One region of the Pseudochelatococcus sp. B33 genome, then DNA from elsewhere that is predicted to be linked to it. Evidence: riboswitches for the same ligand, from Rfam matches in the RefSeq annotation. Region 1 holds a riboswitch; each other region holds the start of a gene.
What was found. A riboswitch is a leader RNA that binds a small molecule or an ion and turns the genes downstream of it on or off. The one in region 1 is predicted to bind thiamine pyrophosphate.
Positions count from the first base shown of each region.

Region 1 (4,163 bases):
CAGCCGGCCGTATTGGGCAGGAAGTGCACCGCATCCCCCAGCACGTCGACGAGCGTCTCGGCCGCGCCCGACAGGTCGATGCGGCGGATGGAGGCGGTCGTCATCTGCGTGCCGCTCGCCTTGACGGCATCGAGCATCGCCTTCTGGTTCGGATAGCCGGCCGTGCCCAGGAACAGGCGCGAGGTGAACACCCGCCCTGCGATGACCAGCGGATCGGAGTCGGACTGCGTCATGGCTCAGCCGCCCTGCTTGGCATGGACGATCTCGATGCGGTCGTCGGCATTGAGCGGCGTCTCGGCCCACCGCGCGCGCGGCAGCACCGCGCCGTTCAGCGCCACGGCAATGCCCTTCGTCTCGGGGTTGATGTCGTGCCGCGCCAACAGCGCTGCCACCGTCTTGCCGGACAGCGGCTCCGGCCGGCCGTTCACGCGCACTTCCATGTTGCTCACTTTCACTTCTCTCCCTTATCGATCGATTGCCGGAACCTGTCGAACGCGAACGGTTCGGCCAGCGGGTCGCGCGCACCCTCCAGAATGAGGCGCGAGACGATGTCCGCCGTCACCGGCGTCTGCAGGATGCCGTTGCGGTGATGGCCCGTCGCGTAGACAAGGCCGGCCACGGGGCCTTCCCCCAGGATCGGCGCGTCGTCCCGGCTGCCGGGGCGAAACCCGGTCCACGTCTCGACGATCGGCAGCTCCTCGATGCCGGGCAGCGCGCGCCAGGCGTTCTGCAGCAGCGACAGCACGCCACCCGCCGTCAGCCTGTCGTCGAAGCCGCGCTCCTCGGCGGTCGCGCCCACGATCAGCCGCCCGTCGCGGCGCGGCACCAGATAGATCCCGGAGGCCCACACGACATGGCGCAACAGCGGCGCGTCCGCCGGCATGCCGAGCGCCAGCATCTGCCCCTTGACGGGCCGCACGGGCGGGCGGGTCTCCGGCGTCAGGCCGCCGATACCGCGCGACCACGCGCCCGCTGCCAGCACCACCGTGGAGGCCGCGTGGAACGCGCCGCCGGCCTCGACGCCGGTGACGCGGCCATCCGCCACCACGATCCTGTCGACGGGCGTGTGCTCCCGCAGTTCCGCGCCCGCGCCGGGCGCCGCGATGCGCAGGGCGGCGGTGACCTTGCGGTTGTCGACCTGATGATCGCCCGCGCTCCAGATGGCGCCGGCGGCGTTGGCCAGAAACGGTTCGCGGGCGCGCACCTCGCCGGGCGTCAGCCACTCCACCGGCAGACCGGCCTTTTCCTGCAACGCCATGTGGTGGCGCAGCCGCGCCTGCTCGTCGGCGTTGAGCGCGACGTGCAGCGTTCCCTCCTCGCGCAGGTCGACGGAAAGCCCGGAAGCGCGCTCCAGTTCGCCGGCGAAGTCGGGCCATGATTGCTGGCTGCGGCGGTTGAGCGGCAGCAGCCACTGCTCCCCCGGCTCCAGTTCGGTGGAGGCGGCGAGCATGCCGGCGGCCGCGCGGCTCGCGCCCTGCCCGGCCTCGCCGCTGTCGAAGACGACGACCGGCCGGCCGGCGCGTGCCAGGAGCCACGCCACCGAAAGCCCGATGACGCCGGCACCGATAATAATGACAGATTGCGTTACGCGCGTATTCAACGGCTCCTCCCTACGCTGGCATGACCCAGACAGGTTCGATGGGTATCATCTCAGCCGCACCGTCGGCGCGGCACCCCAGTGCCTATGATTGCAACATCGTATGTTTCGCCGGCTTTCGCAAGAGGGAGTCGCGCAAGAGGCAATCTGTCACATGAAATGAGGCCGGCTGTCACGGCCCGTCGTCGAGCGCGTCCTCGTCGTCCGCGAGCGCGTCGTCGTCGCGGGGGGCGGGGATGGCGAAGCCCTTCGGCAGCCGCCCGTCCAGAAAGCCTGCGCCCTTGAGGTCTTCAAGCCCCGGCAGATCGTCGATCGACATGAGGCCGAAATGCGACAGGAAGGTCGGCGTGGTGCCGTAGGTCACGGGCCGGCCGGGGGCGCGGCGGCGGCCGCGCAGGCGGATCCAGCCCGCCTCCAGCAGGGTGTCGAGCGTGCCGCGCGAGGTGGCCACGCCCCTCACCTCCTCGATCTCGGAACGCGTCACCGGCTGGTGATAGGCGACGATGGCGAGCACCTCGAGCGCGGCGCGCGACAGCTTGCGCGGCTCCTCGCGCTCGCGCACCAGCGCGGGGGCGAGATCGGGCGCGGTGCGGAACGCCCAGCCGCCGGCGACCCGCGCCAGCACGACGCCCCGCCCGGCGTAGTGCGCCTGCAAGCCGGCGAGGATCGCCGCAAGGTCGGCGTCGGAGGGAACGCGCGCGGCAAGCTCGGTCTCGCTCACCGGCTCGCGCGAGGCGAACAGGACGGCCTCGACCACGCGCGCCGCGAGGGCCTGCGCGTCCCCGTTCATCAGGCAACCTCGGGAATGTCGTCGAGGCGGCCGCCGGCGGAACGCCGGCGCAGCATCAAGGGGGCGAACGGCGCGTCCTGCCGGATGTCGACCCGGCCCTCGCGCACCATCTCCAGCATGGCGGAGAGCGCCGAGGCGCGCACCGTCGCCACCATGTCGGGCGTCGTCATGTAGGGAGCGAGACAGACATCAAGCGGGCACCAGTCCGCCGCGTCGCCGATGAGCCGGTGCAGGGCCTCGCGCGCCTCGGCCAGCGACCACACGCTGCGCTGCGCCAGCGTGACGCGCGAATTGGCCGTGCGCTGACGGTTGTCGGCGTAGGCCGCGAGCAGATCGTAGAGCGTCGCGTCCCATTTCGGCCGCGTCGTCACCGCCATGTTCTCCGGCGCGCCGCGCGCCAGCACGTCGCGCCCGAGCTGCGGCCGCTCCGCGAGCCGCCTCGCGGCCCGGCGGATGGCTTCGAGCCGCTGCAGCCGCAGCGTCAGGACGGTGGCGAGATCGCCCGCATCGGGCTCGGCGACGGCAGGCGGCGCCGGCAGCAACAGGCGCGATTTCAGAAACGCCAGCCACGCCGCCATGACGAGATAATCGGCCGCGAGTTCGAGGCGCAGCTTGCGCGCCTCCTCGATGAAGGCGAGATACTGCTCGACGAGCGCCAGGATGGAAATCTGCGCCAGATCGACCTTCTGCCGGCGCGCGAGTTCGAGCAGCAGGTCGAGCGGCCCCTCGAAGCCGTTGACGTCGACGATCAGCGCCGGCTCCGACTCGGACCGGGCGTCGTCGCGCCGCGCGGCGTCCTCGAAATCATCGTCATCAACGGGCTGAAAGGCAGTCTCCACCGGCCTCTGATCCTCTTCGATCCTTGCGAATCAAGAGTTGGCGAGCGCGCCCGGATTCGCAAGAGCTGTTTCGAGGTGCGCGCGTGCTTCCACAGGATCGAAGGGCTCGGGCGCGTGGCGGATGCGCGCCAGCGCCGCCCTCGACCGTCGCTCTGCCTCCACCGTCAGGCCGCCCACGGCCCCCGCGAGCACCGTCATCTCGGCAAAATCGCCGTTGCAATGCAGGGCGATGTCGCATCCGGCCGCGAGTGCGGCGGCCGCGCGCCCGGCGATCGATCCGTCGAGGGCCTGCATCGACAGGTCGTCGCTGAACAGCAGGCCGCCGAAGCCGATATCGCCCCGGATCGTGCCCGCGATCACGGCGGGCGACACCGTCGCGGGCCGCTCGGGGTCGAGCGCGGTGAAGACGATATGCGCGCTCATGCCCGCCGGCATATCGGCGAGCGCGCGAAACGGCATGAAGTCGTGGGCCGCAAGCTCCGCCAGCGGCGCGTCGACCACCGGCAGCGCCAGATGGCTGTCGGCATTGGCGCGCCCGTGGCCGGGAATATGCTTGATGACGGGCAGCACGCTCCCGGCGAGAAAACCTTCCGCCGCCGCCCGGCCGAGAACGGACACCACAGCCGGATCGGCATGATAGGCCCGGTCGCCGATGACATCGTTGGCGCCCGGCACCGGCACGTCGAGAATGGGCGCGCAGTTGACGTCGATGCCCACATCCCGCAGGTCGTGGGCGATGAGCCGCGCGCCGAGCCACACGAGCGCGCGCCGCCACAACGGATCGTGCGGCGAAAGCCGGCCGTAGGCCGCGCCAGCCGGATAGCGCGGCCAGTGCGGCGGCCCCATCCGCTGTACGCGCCCGCCTTCCTGATCGATGAGGATGGGCGCGTCGCGCCCCACGCTCTCGCGCAGGGCGCCGGTCAGGCGGCGCACCTCA
Region 1 is NZ_JBSEFH010000011.1:48,500-52,662, reverse strand. Features, by position in the region: gene thiG (thiazole synthase) at 1-233, opposite strand, end outside; gene thiS (sulfur carrier protein ThiS) at 237-440, opposite strand; gene thiO (glycine oxidase ThiO) at 452-1,600, opposite strand; TPP riboswitch at 1,590-1,688, opposite strand; gene scpB (SMC-Scp complex subunit ScpB) at 1,770-2,387, opposite strand; gene ACUSIJ_RS13570 (segregation and condensation protein A) at 2,387-3,226, opposite strand; gene nagZ (beta-N-acetylhexosaminidase) at 3,257-4,163, opposite strand, start outside.

Region 2 (4,163 bases), on a different contig from region 1:
CAGGTCCTGGGTGATGCGCATCGAGCAGAACTTCGGCCCGCACATGGAGCAGAAATGCGCCACCTTGTGCGCCTCCTTGGGCAGGGTCTCGTCGTGGAATGCGCGGGCGGTGTCGGGGTCGAGCGCGAGGTTGAACTGGTCGTTCCAGCGGAAGTCGAAACGCGCCCGCGACAGCGCGTCGTCGCGCAGCTTCGCGGCCGGATGGCCCTTGGCGAGATCGGCGGCGTGCGCCGCGATGCGGTAGGTGATCACGCCGGTCTTGACGTCGTCGCGGTTGGGCAGGCCGAGGTGCTCCTTCGGCGTGACGTAGCACAGCATCGCCGTGCCGAACCAGCCGATCATCGCCGCGCCGATCGCCGAGGTGATGTGGTCGTAGCCCGGCGCGATGTCGGTCGTGAGCGGCCCTAGCGTATAGAAAGGCGCTTCGCCGCAGGTTGCGAACTGCTTGTCCATGTTGGCCTTGATCTTGTGCATCGGCACGTGGCCGGGCCCCTCGATCATGACCTGGCAGCCCTTCTCCCAGGCGATCTGCGTCAGTTCGCCGAGCGTCTCCAGTTCGGCGAACTGGGCGGCGTCGTTGGCGTCGGCGATGGAGCCCGGACGCAGGCCGTCGCCGAGCGAGAACGACACGTCGTATCGGCGCATGATGTCGCAGATCTCGCCAAAGCGCTCGTAGAGGAAGCTTTCGCGGTGATGCGACAGGCACCAGCGCGCCATGATCGAGCCGCCGCGCGAGACGATTCCCGTGACGCGGCTCGCCGTGAGCGGCACATAGGCGAGCCGCACGCCGGCATGGATGGTGAAATAGTCGACGCCCTGCTCGGCCTGCTCGATGAGGGTATCGCGGAACACCTCCCAGGTGAGCTTGTCGGGCTCGCCGTCGACCTTCTCCAGCGCCTGGTAGATCGGCACAGTGCCGATGGGCACCGGCGAGTTGCGCATGATCCAGCCGCGGATGTTGTGGATGTTGCGCCCGGTGGAGAGATCCATCACCGTGTCCGCACCCCAGCGGATGGCCCAGACGAGCTTCTCCACCTCCTCGGCGGCCGTTGAGGTGACGGCGGAATTGCCGATATTGGCGTTGATCTTCACCAGGAAGTTGCGGCCGATGATCGTGGGTTCGAGCTCCGGATGGTTGATGTTGGCCGGGATGATGGCGCGCCCGCGCGCGATCTCCTCGCGCACGAATTCCGGCGTGATGAAGGCGGGGATCGCCGCGCCGAAATCCTCGCCGTCGGCGCGCCGCCGCTCGGCCCCCGCCAGCATGGTCGCGCGGCCGAGGTTCTCCCGGTGGGCGACATAGATCATCTCGTCGGTGACGATGCCGGCGCGGGCGAATTCGAGCTGGGTCACGGGCTGCCCGTGACGCCCCTCCAGCACGGGATGCGCGGCGGGGCAGGCCGGCACGAGGCGGCCCGAGGGGATGTCCGGGCCCGAAAAGCCGTTGTCCTCCGGCCTCACGGGGCGCGGGGCGACCGCATCGAAGCCGCGCCGCACGAGCCATTCCGCCCGCACGGGCACGAGCCCCCGCTCGAGATCGATGGCCGCATCGCCGTCCGTATAGGGGCCGGACGTGTCCGGCACGCGCACCGGATCCTCGCCACAGGCGGGATCGAGCCCGATCTCGCGGAACGGCACCCGGATATCGGGCCGGCCCTCGGGACTGGCGTAAATCTTTCGCGAGCCGTGGATGGGACCGGTCGTGACGCCGGCCGGCACGGCGGCGATGCCGTCACGCGGGCGTTTCGATGATGTGGATTGTGTCGATGGTGTCATGTCGTCCGCTCCTCCCGGAAATGAGAATCCGGGCACGGGGCGACTGACAGGCATGCAGATAAAGATAGGGCTTTGGCGCCGACATGGTCCCGTCCCTCCGCCGGTATGACCCGGATCAGGTTCAAGGGTCACCATGGCGGATTGCCCGCGATCGAACAGCTGCGGACAATCCTCGACGGAATCTCAGCCCCCTCGCGGGGCACCCCTCGGAATGGGGACAATGTCGGCGCGTTCGGCGGCTTTGTCAATCACATATCGGTCGCATCGCACCGAAAACGGCCGTCGTTCCCGTGACGAATCCGATGCGTGGGCAAAGAGATAGCGAGGCGCCGCCGTGCGGCGCTCCGGCTACTCGGCGACCGAGACGTCGTCGACGCTCTTGCGGCGCGTGCGCGTCACGCGGGGTTTCCGAACCGGCTGTTCGGCTCCGTTTTCCGTTCCCTCGGTTGCGGCGTCGCCTTCCGCGGCGCTTGCAACGGTGCGGCGGCGGCGTGTCCGCGGCGCGGGCTTCTCCGTGGCCACGGTGTCGTCGGCCGCAGGGGCGGGTGCGGCAGGGGCGGGTGCGGCAACGGGCTCGACGGCGGCCTCTTCGTTCACCTCCGGAAGCTCCGGCGCCAGGATGACCGGCTGCTCGTCGCTGCCGGGAACCGTGCGCACCGGCGTGGTCAGGAAGGCCGGCAGGATCGGCTGCTGCGCGGAACCCGCGTCATCGGCCGGCGCTGCCTGCGCATACCGGTTCGCGGCGGCCTCGCGCCGCCTTGCGAAACGCTCGCGCCGCTCCTGCCTGTCGGGACGCTCCTGCCTGTCGGGGCGCTCGAAACGCTCCGCATTGCGCGGCTCCTGCGTTCTGGGCTCTTGGGTCCTGGGCTCTTGGGTCCTGGACTCCTGCGTCCTGGGCTCGTGCGATCGGGGCTCCTGCTGGCCGCGCGCGGGCAGGATGGGCTGGGCCTCGTCATCGGCGAGCGGGAAGCGCGCGGACGGCTGGGGCGTGCTGTAGTCCTGTACGCCGTAGCCGATGCCGTTCTCCTCGACGAGATCGTCCTGCTCGTCGTCGAACTGGCGCGGGAAGCCGAAGTTCTGCTGGAACTGCGCCTGGGCGGCGAGGATGATGCGTATGTAATGTTCAGCGTGCTGAAGGTAGTTCTCGGCGGCGACTCGGTCCCCCGAGGCCTGCGCGTCGCGCGAAAGCTGCGTGTATTTTTCCGCGATATGCTGCGCCGTGCCGCGAACCTTGACGTCGGGTCCGTTCGACTCGAACGTCTTCGTCAGCGGATTGGGGGCCTTCCGTCCCCGGTTGCGCATACGCCTGTTTTGACCTGGTCTCATAAGATTAATCTCTTCGGGAGCTACAATTGAGGGGGATCGTCGCCCCCATACGGCACACCTGTGCCCGCCAGAACACCGGACCGAAGCGCAGTTCGCGCCTTTCGGGAAAATCCGGCGTCAAATCAGAAAGATAAAGCGACGTCTTCATTTTCTCTCAGATGCCGCCGCTCCATTTCCGCAGCACTGTCCCGGCGATACCGGACCGGCGCGACGGTCTTTCCATCCCTCGCGCGAGGCGGCCTTTCGCTCTTCCGCCATCCCGCTCTATCTTTTTGTTTCTGCATCGAATTCATCCAGAAAACGGCATCCATTCCCTGGGTCGGTGCGCCAATGAACGGTTCCGATGAGGACGGCTGGAAAGACGCGCCACCGGCAACGGCCGGCGACCGTATCGAACCGGCGAAGTCCGGACTGGTCGGATATGCATCTGTTCCGAAAGCGATGGATCAAGAGGAGTTCCGACTATCCAGGCCATCTTCAGGGACCGGAACAAGGTTTACATGGTCAGCCGGGCCATCATTTACCAGCCGGCGATCGAAGTATTTCCGTGTCCCAGGACCGGGCGCTGGCCGGGTACACGCGCGCACAACTTCCAGACATGCTGAAAACCCTGTTCAAGAGGTAGCGAATAAGGCTCACTGCAACTAAAGTGTATCAACCCCGCCCGCGGGAGCGTCCTACTCCCCGCAAGGCGCATTCTATCGCTGCTTGCCCGAAAGGCGGCGCGTATACCAACGACAGACAGTTGCCTCGATTGATCACGCAACGTTCCGGCCTGCTGGCGACATTCATCGATCGAATGCGTTCAGCTCAACAGAGGACGAAAACCGGCCACACCCCAAGATGCCGAAAGCATCTAAAAGGCCTCAGATCGACAGCCGAGCCTGATTCATAGCGAAACATTATCGCCTTGCCGCAGTCGCGCCAAGCGTTTTCTACGGCCCATGCGCTAACGCGCATCATTTTCACGAGAATGTGGCAACAATGACGCGCTCCGTTCCGGCAAGATCGGCGACCGGCACGGCCACGCTGAAGCCGTGCGCGGCTGCGATGCCGGCGAC
Region 2 is NZ_JBSEFH010000001.1:130,215-134,377, reverse strand. Features, by position in the region: gene thiC (phosphomethylpyrimidine synthase ThiC) at 1-1,776, opposite strand, end outside; TPP riboswitch at 1,852-1,993, opposite strand; gene ACUSIJ_RS00560 (DUF4167 domain-containing protein) at 2,125-3,102, opposite strand; gene prmC (peptide chain release factor N(5)-glutamine methyltransferase) at 4,068-4,163, opposite strand, start outside.
Region 2: another riboswitch for thiamine pyrophosphate. It lies ahead of thiC (phosphomethylpyrimidine synthase ThiC); the one in region 1 lies ahead of thiO (glycine oxidase ThiO).

Region 3 (4,163 bases), on a different contig from region 1:
GCTACGACCTTGCGCTGGAGGCCATCGTTCCGCTACTGCAAGGCCGGCGTCAGGACCGGCATTCCGATGCGCCCCGTTGAAGATGCGCCGATCGGCGCGGTGAACCACTGATTGAAGAAAGCATGGCAAGAATCAGCCCCATCGATCCAGACCTCGTCCGGGAGCTCGCGGAGCTCATCGCCCAGACCGACCTGACCGAAATCGAGGTCGCCAAAGGCGATCTGCGCATCCGCGTGGCGCGCAACGTGACCGCGACCATCGTCGCGTCGCCCGTTGCGGCGCCGGTGGCGGCCGCAGCCCCGGCCGCCCTGTCCGCCGCGGCGGCACCGGCGCAGGTGCCCGTTTCGCTGGCGGACAACCCCGGCACGGTCACCTCGCCGATGGTCGGCACCGCCTACCGGCGGCCCTCGCCGGACGCCAAGCCGTTCATCGACGTGGGATCGAAGGTGCAGGCGGGCGACAGGCTGCTGCTGGTGGAGGCGATGAAGACCTTCAACGACATTGTCGCCCCGCGTTCGGGCACGGTCACCGCCGTGCTGGTGGAAGACGGCCAGCCGGTCGAATACGGCGAGCCGCTGCTGGTTATCGAGTAATCGATGTTCGACAAGATCCTGATCGCCAACCGGGGCGAGATCGCCCTGCGCATCCTGAGGGCCTGCAAGGAACTCGGCATCGCCACCGTCGCCGTGCACTCGACCGCCGACGCCAACGCCATGCACGTGCGCCTTGCCGACGAGAGCGTCTGCATCGGCCCGCCGCCGGCGCGCGACAGCTACCTCAACATCCCGGCGCTGATCGCCGCCTGCGAGATTACCGGCGCGGATGCGGTGCATCCCGGCTATGGGTTCCTGTCGGAAAACGCGCATTTCGCCGACGTGCTGGCCGAACACGGCATCGCCTTCATCGGCCCCAAGGCCGATCACATCCGGCTGATGGGCGACAAGATAGCGGCCAAGCGCACGGCGCGCACCCTCGGCATCCCCTGCGTGCCCGGCTCCGAGGGCGGCATCGGCGACGACACGGACGCGCACCGCATCGCGGCGGACATCGGCTTTCCGGTACTGGTCAAGGCGGCGGCGGGCGGCGGCGGACGCGGCATGAAGGTGGCGCGGGATGCGGCAAGCCTCAGCGACGCGCTGGCGACCGCGCGCATGGAGGCCAAGGCGGCCTTCGGCGACGATTCCGTCTATCTGGAAAAATATCTGGAGAAGCCGCGCCATATCGAGATCCAGGTGATCGGCGACGGGCGCGGCGGCGCGGTGCATCTGGGCGAGCGCGACTGCTCGCTGCAGCGCCGCCACCAGAAGGTGTGGGAAGAGGCCCCCTCGCCCGCGCTCAACCGCTCCGAGCGCGAGCGCATCGGCACCGTGGTGGCGCGCGCCATGCAGGAGCTGCAGTATCTCGGCGCGGGCACGGTCGAGTTCCTCTACGAGAACGGCGAGTTCTACTTCATCGAGATGAACACCCGCATCCAGGTGGAGCATCCGGTGACGGAGATGATCACCGGCATCGACCTCGTCAACGAGCAGATCCGCGTGGCCTCGGGCGCGCCGCTGTCCATCCGGCAGGAGGACATCGTCTTCGACGGCCATGCCATCGAATGCCGCATCAATGCCGAGCATCCGTCGTCGTTCCGGCCATCGCCCGGCACGATCACCTACTATCATCCGCCGGGCGGGCTCGGGGTGCGGGTCGATTCGGCGGTCTATCAGGGCTATCGCATTCCGCCGCACTACGATTCGCTCGTCGGCAAGCTCATCGTGCACGGTCGCACCCGCACCGAGTGCCTGATGCGCCTGCGCCGGGCGCTCGACGAGTTCGTCGTCGACGGCATCGAGACCACGCTGCCGCTGTTCCGGGCGCTGGTGCGCAATCAGGACGTGCAGAACGGCCTCTATGACATCCACTGGCTGGAGCACTATCTGGATGCCGCCGGGCTCGCGGAGATCGAGGCCCAGCGCACGGTGTGAGGCGGGGCGGTTGCATTCGCCCCGTTTCCGGTCAATATTCAATATAGAGTATGTCTCCTTGGGGTGCCCGCTAGCGTAAATGCATCAAACCAGAAAACGGTACCCATTCTTGGTTTGATGCTGCAGGGCTGAGAGGCCACGTGCCAACCCACCGAACCTGAACCGGGTCATGCCGGCGGAGGGAAGCGAGATAGGTCCGCGGCTTCGATGCGCAAGCAGGGCGCGGATGTTCCTCCGCAGGGCATGATCGACCAACCGCATCCTTGATGCGAGCGAGGCGCCCTCATGCCGCAACCGTCCGACAGCCAGCCGGTACCGCGTATCCCCGTCCCGGTCGATCTGCGCGTCTACGCCATCCTCGACCCCGAGCGGGCGGGCGGCCGGCCCCTGCCCGACCTCGCACGCGAAGCGATCGACGGCGGCGCGACGCTGCTGCAATACCGCGACAAATACGCCGAAACCCGCCCCGCCATCGAGACGGCGCGCGCCATTCTGGCGGCGATCGCCGGGCGCGGCGTGCCGCTGCTCATCAACGATCGCGTGGATGTAGCGCTCGCGGCGGGCGCCGACGGCGTCCATATCGGGCAGGACGACATCGCGCCCGCCGACGCGCGCCGGCTCCTCGGCGACAGCGCCATCGTCGGCCTGACCATCAACAACCAGGACGAGGCGCGCGAGGCCGTGCGCGAGCCCATCGACTACGGCTGCATCGGCGGCGTGTTCGTCACGTCGAGCAAGGACAACCCGAAGCCCCCTATCGGCCTCGACGGGCTGGCGCGGATGGCGGCGAGCGCGCGCGCGGCCGGCCTGACGCTGCCGCTCGGCGCGATCGCCGGCATCGACGCCACGAACGCGGCCGAGGTCATCGGCGCGGGCGCGGACGGCGTCGCCGTCATCTCGGCCATCCTCGGCGCCGCCGATCCGGCCGAGGCGGCGCGGCAACTGCGCCACATCGTCGACGCGAGCCTCGCCGCGCGCGGGGCCGGAGGCTGAACCATGGCGACAGGCATCACCCCCATCGCGGTCACTATCGCCGGCTCGGATTCGGGCGGCGGCGCGGGCATCCAGGCGGACCTCAAGACGTTCTCGGCGCTCGGCGTCTACGGCGCCAGCGTCATCGCCGCGCTCACGGCGCAGAACACGCTCGGCGTCACCGCGATTCACGACGTCCCGGCCGATTTCATCGGCGCGCAGATCGACGCGGTGTTTTCGGATCTCGCAGTCGGCGCGGTCAAGATCGGCATGCTGTCGCGGCCGGAGACGATCGCGGCAGTTGCGGACGGCCTCGTCCGCTGGAACCAGCGGGCCGTCGTGCTCGATCCGGTGATGGTCGCGGCGAGCGGCGACCGCCTGCTGAGCGAGAACGCGGTCGCGACCTTGCGTGAAAAGCTCCTGCCGCTCGCCAGCATCGTCACGCCCAACCTGCCGGAGGCCGCCGTGCTGCTCAATGCGGGGATCGCGGAGGACGAGACTGCCATGCTGGCGCAGGCCGAGGCACTGCTGCAGCTCGGCCCGCGCGCGGTGCTGATCAAGGGCGGGCATGCGCGCGGCGAGGAAAGCGTCGACCTGCTGGCGGACGCCACGGGCATGACGCGCCTTCCGGCGCCGCGGATCGCGACGCGCAACACCCACGGCACCGGCTGCACGCTCTCGTCGGCCATCGCCGCAGGCCTCGCGCGCGGCACGGCGCAGATCGATGCCGTGCGTGCGGCGAAGGACTACGTCAGCCGCGCCATCGCCGCTTCCGACAGGCTCGCCATCGGCAAGGGCCACGGCCCGGTGCACCATTTTCACGCCTGGTGGTGAGGCGCTCGATCATTCCAGCGTTCATGGAAACGCTGGAATGATCTAATTTTTTGATTTTGAGCGAGTTCCTATCGATCAAATGATTCCGTTTGATCGAAGCACGCTCTCGCGCCTCACCCGCATGCCTGCTTACTTGTTGACTTCCTGGATGTGCGCTTCGAGGAACCACAGGTTCTTGTCGAGCCCGCGGGTCACCTCGGTGAAGACGTCGGCGGTGGCGGCGTCGCCCGCTTCTTCCGTCACCGAGATGGCCTTGCGCGCCGATTTGGCGACTTCCGAGATGGAGCGCGCCAGATAGTCGACATGCTCCAGGCCATCGGTGATCTGCAGCGGATAGGCCTTCAGCTTGGTGCCCTCGGCGGCTGCCTGCACGGTGCCGTGGGCGAT
Region 3 is NZ_JBSEFH010000032.1:36,640-40,802, reverse strand. Features, by position in the region: gene aroQ (type II 3-dehydroquinate dehydratase) at 1-80, shown strand, start outside; gene accB (acetyl-CoA carboxylase biotin carboxyl carrier protein) at 123-593, shown strand; gene accC (acetyl-CoA carboxylase biotin carboxylase subunit) at 597-1,970, shown strand; TPP riboswitch at 2,020-2,172, shown strand; gene thiE (thiamine phosphate synthase) at 2,256-2,963, shown strand; gene thiD (bifunctional hydroxymethylpyrimidine kinase/phosphomethylpyrimidine kinase) at 2,967-3,776, shown strand; gene dps (DNA starvation/stationary phase protection protein Dps) at 3,906-4,163, opposite strand, start outside.
Region 3: another riboswitch for thiamine pyrophosphate. It lies ahead of thiE (thiamine phosphate synthase); the one in region 1 lies ahead of thiO (glycine oxidase ThiO).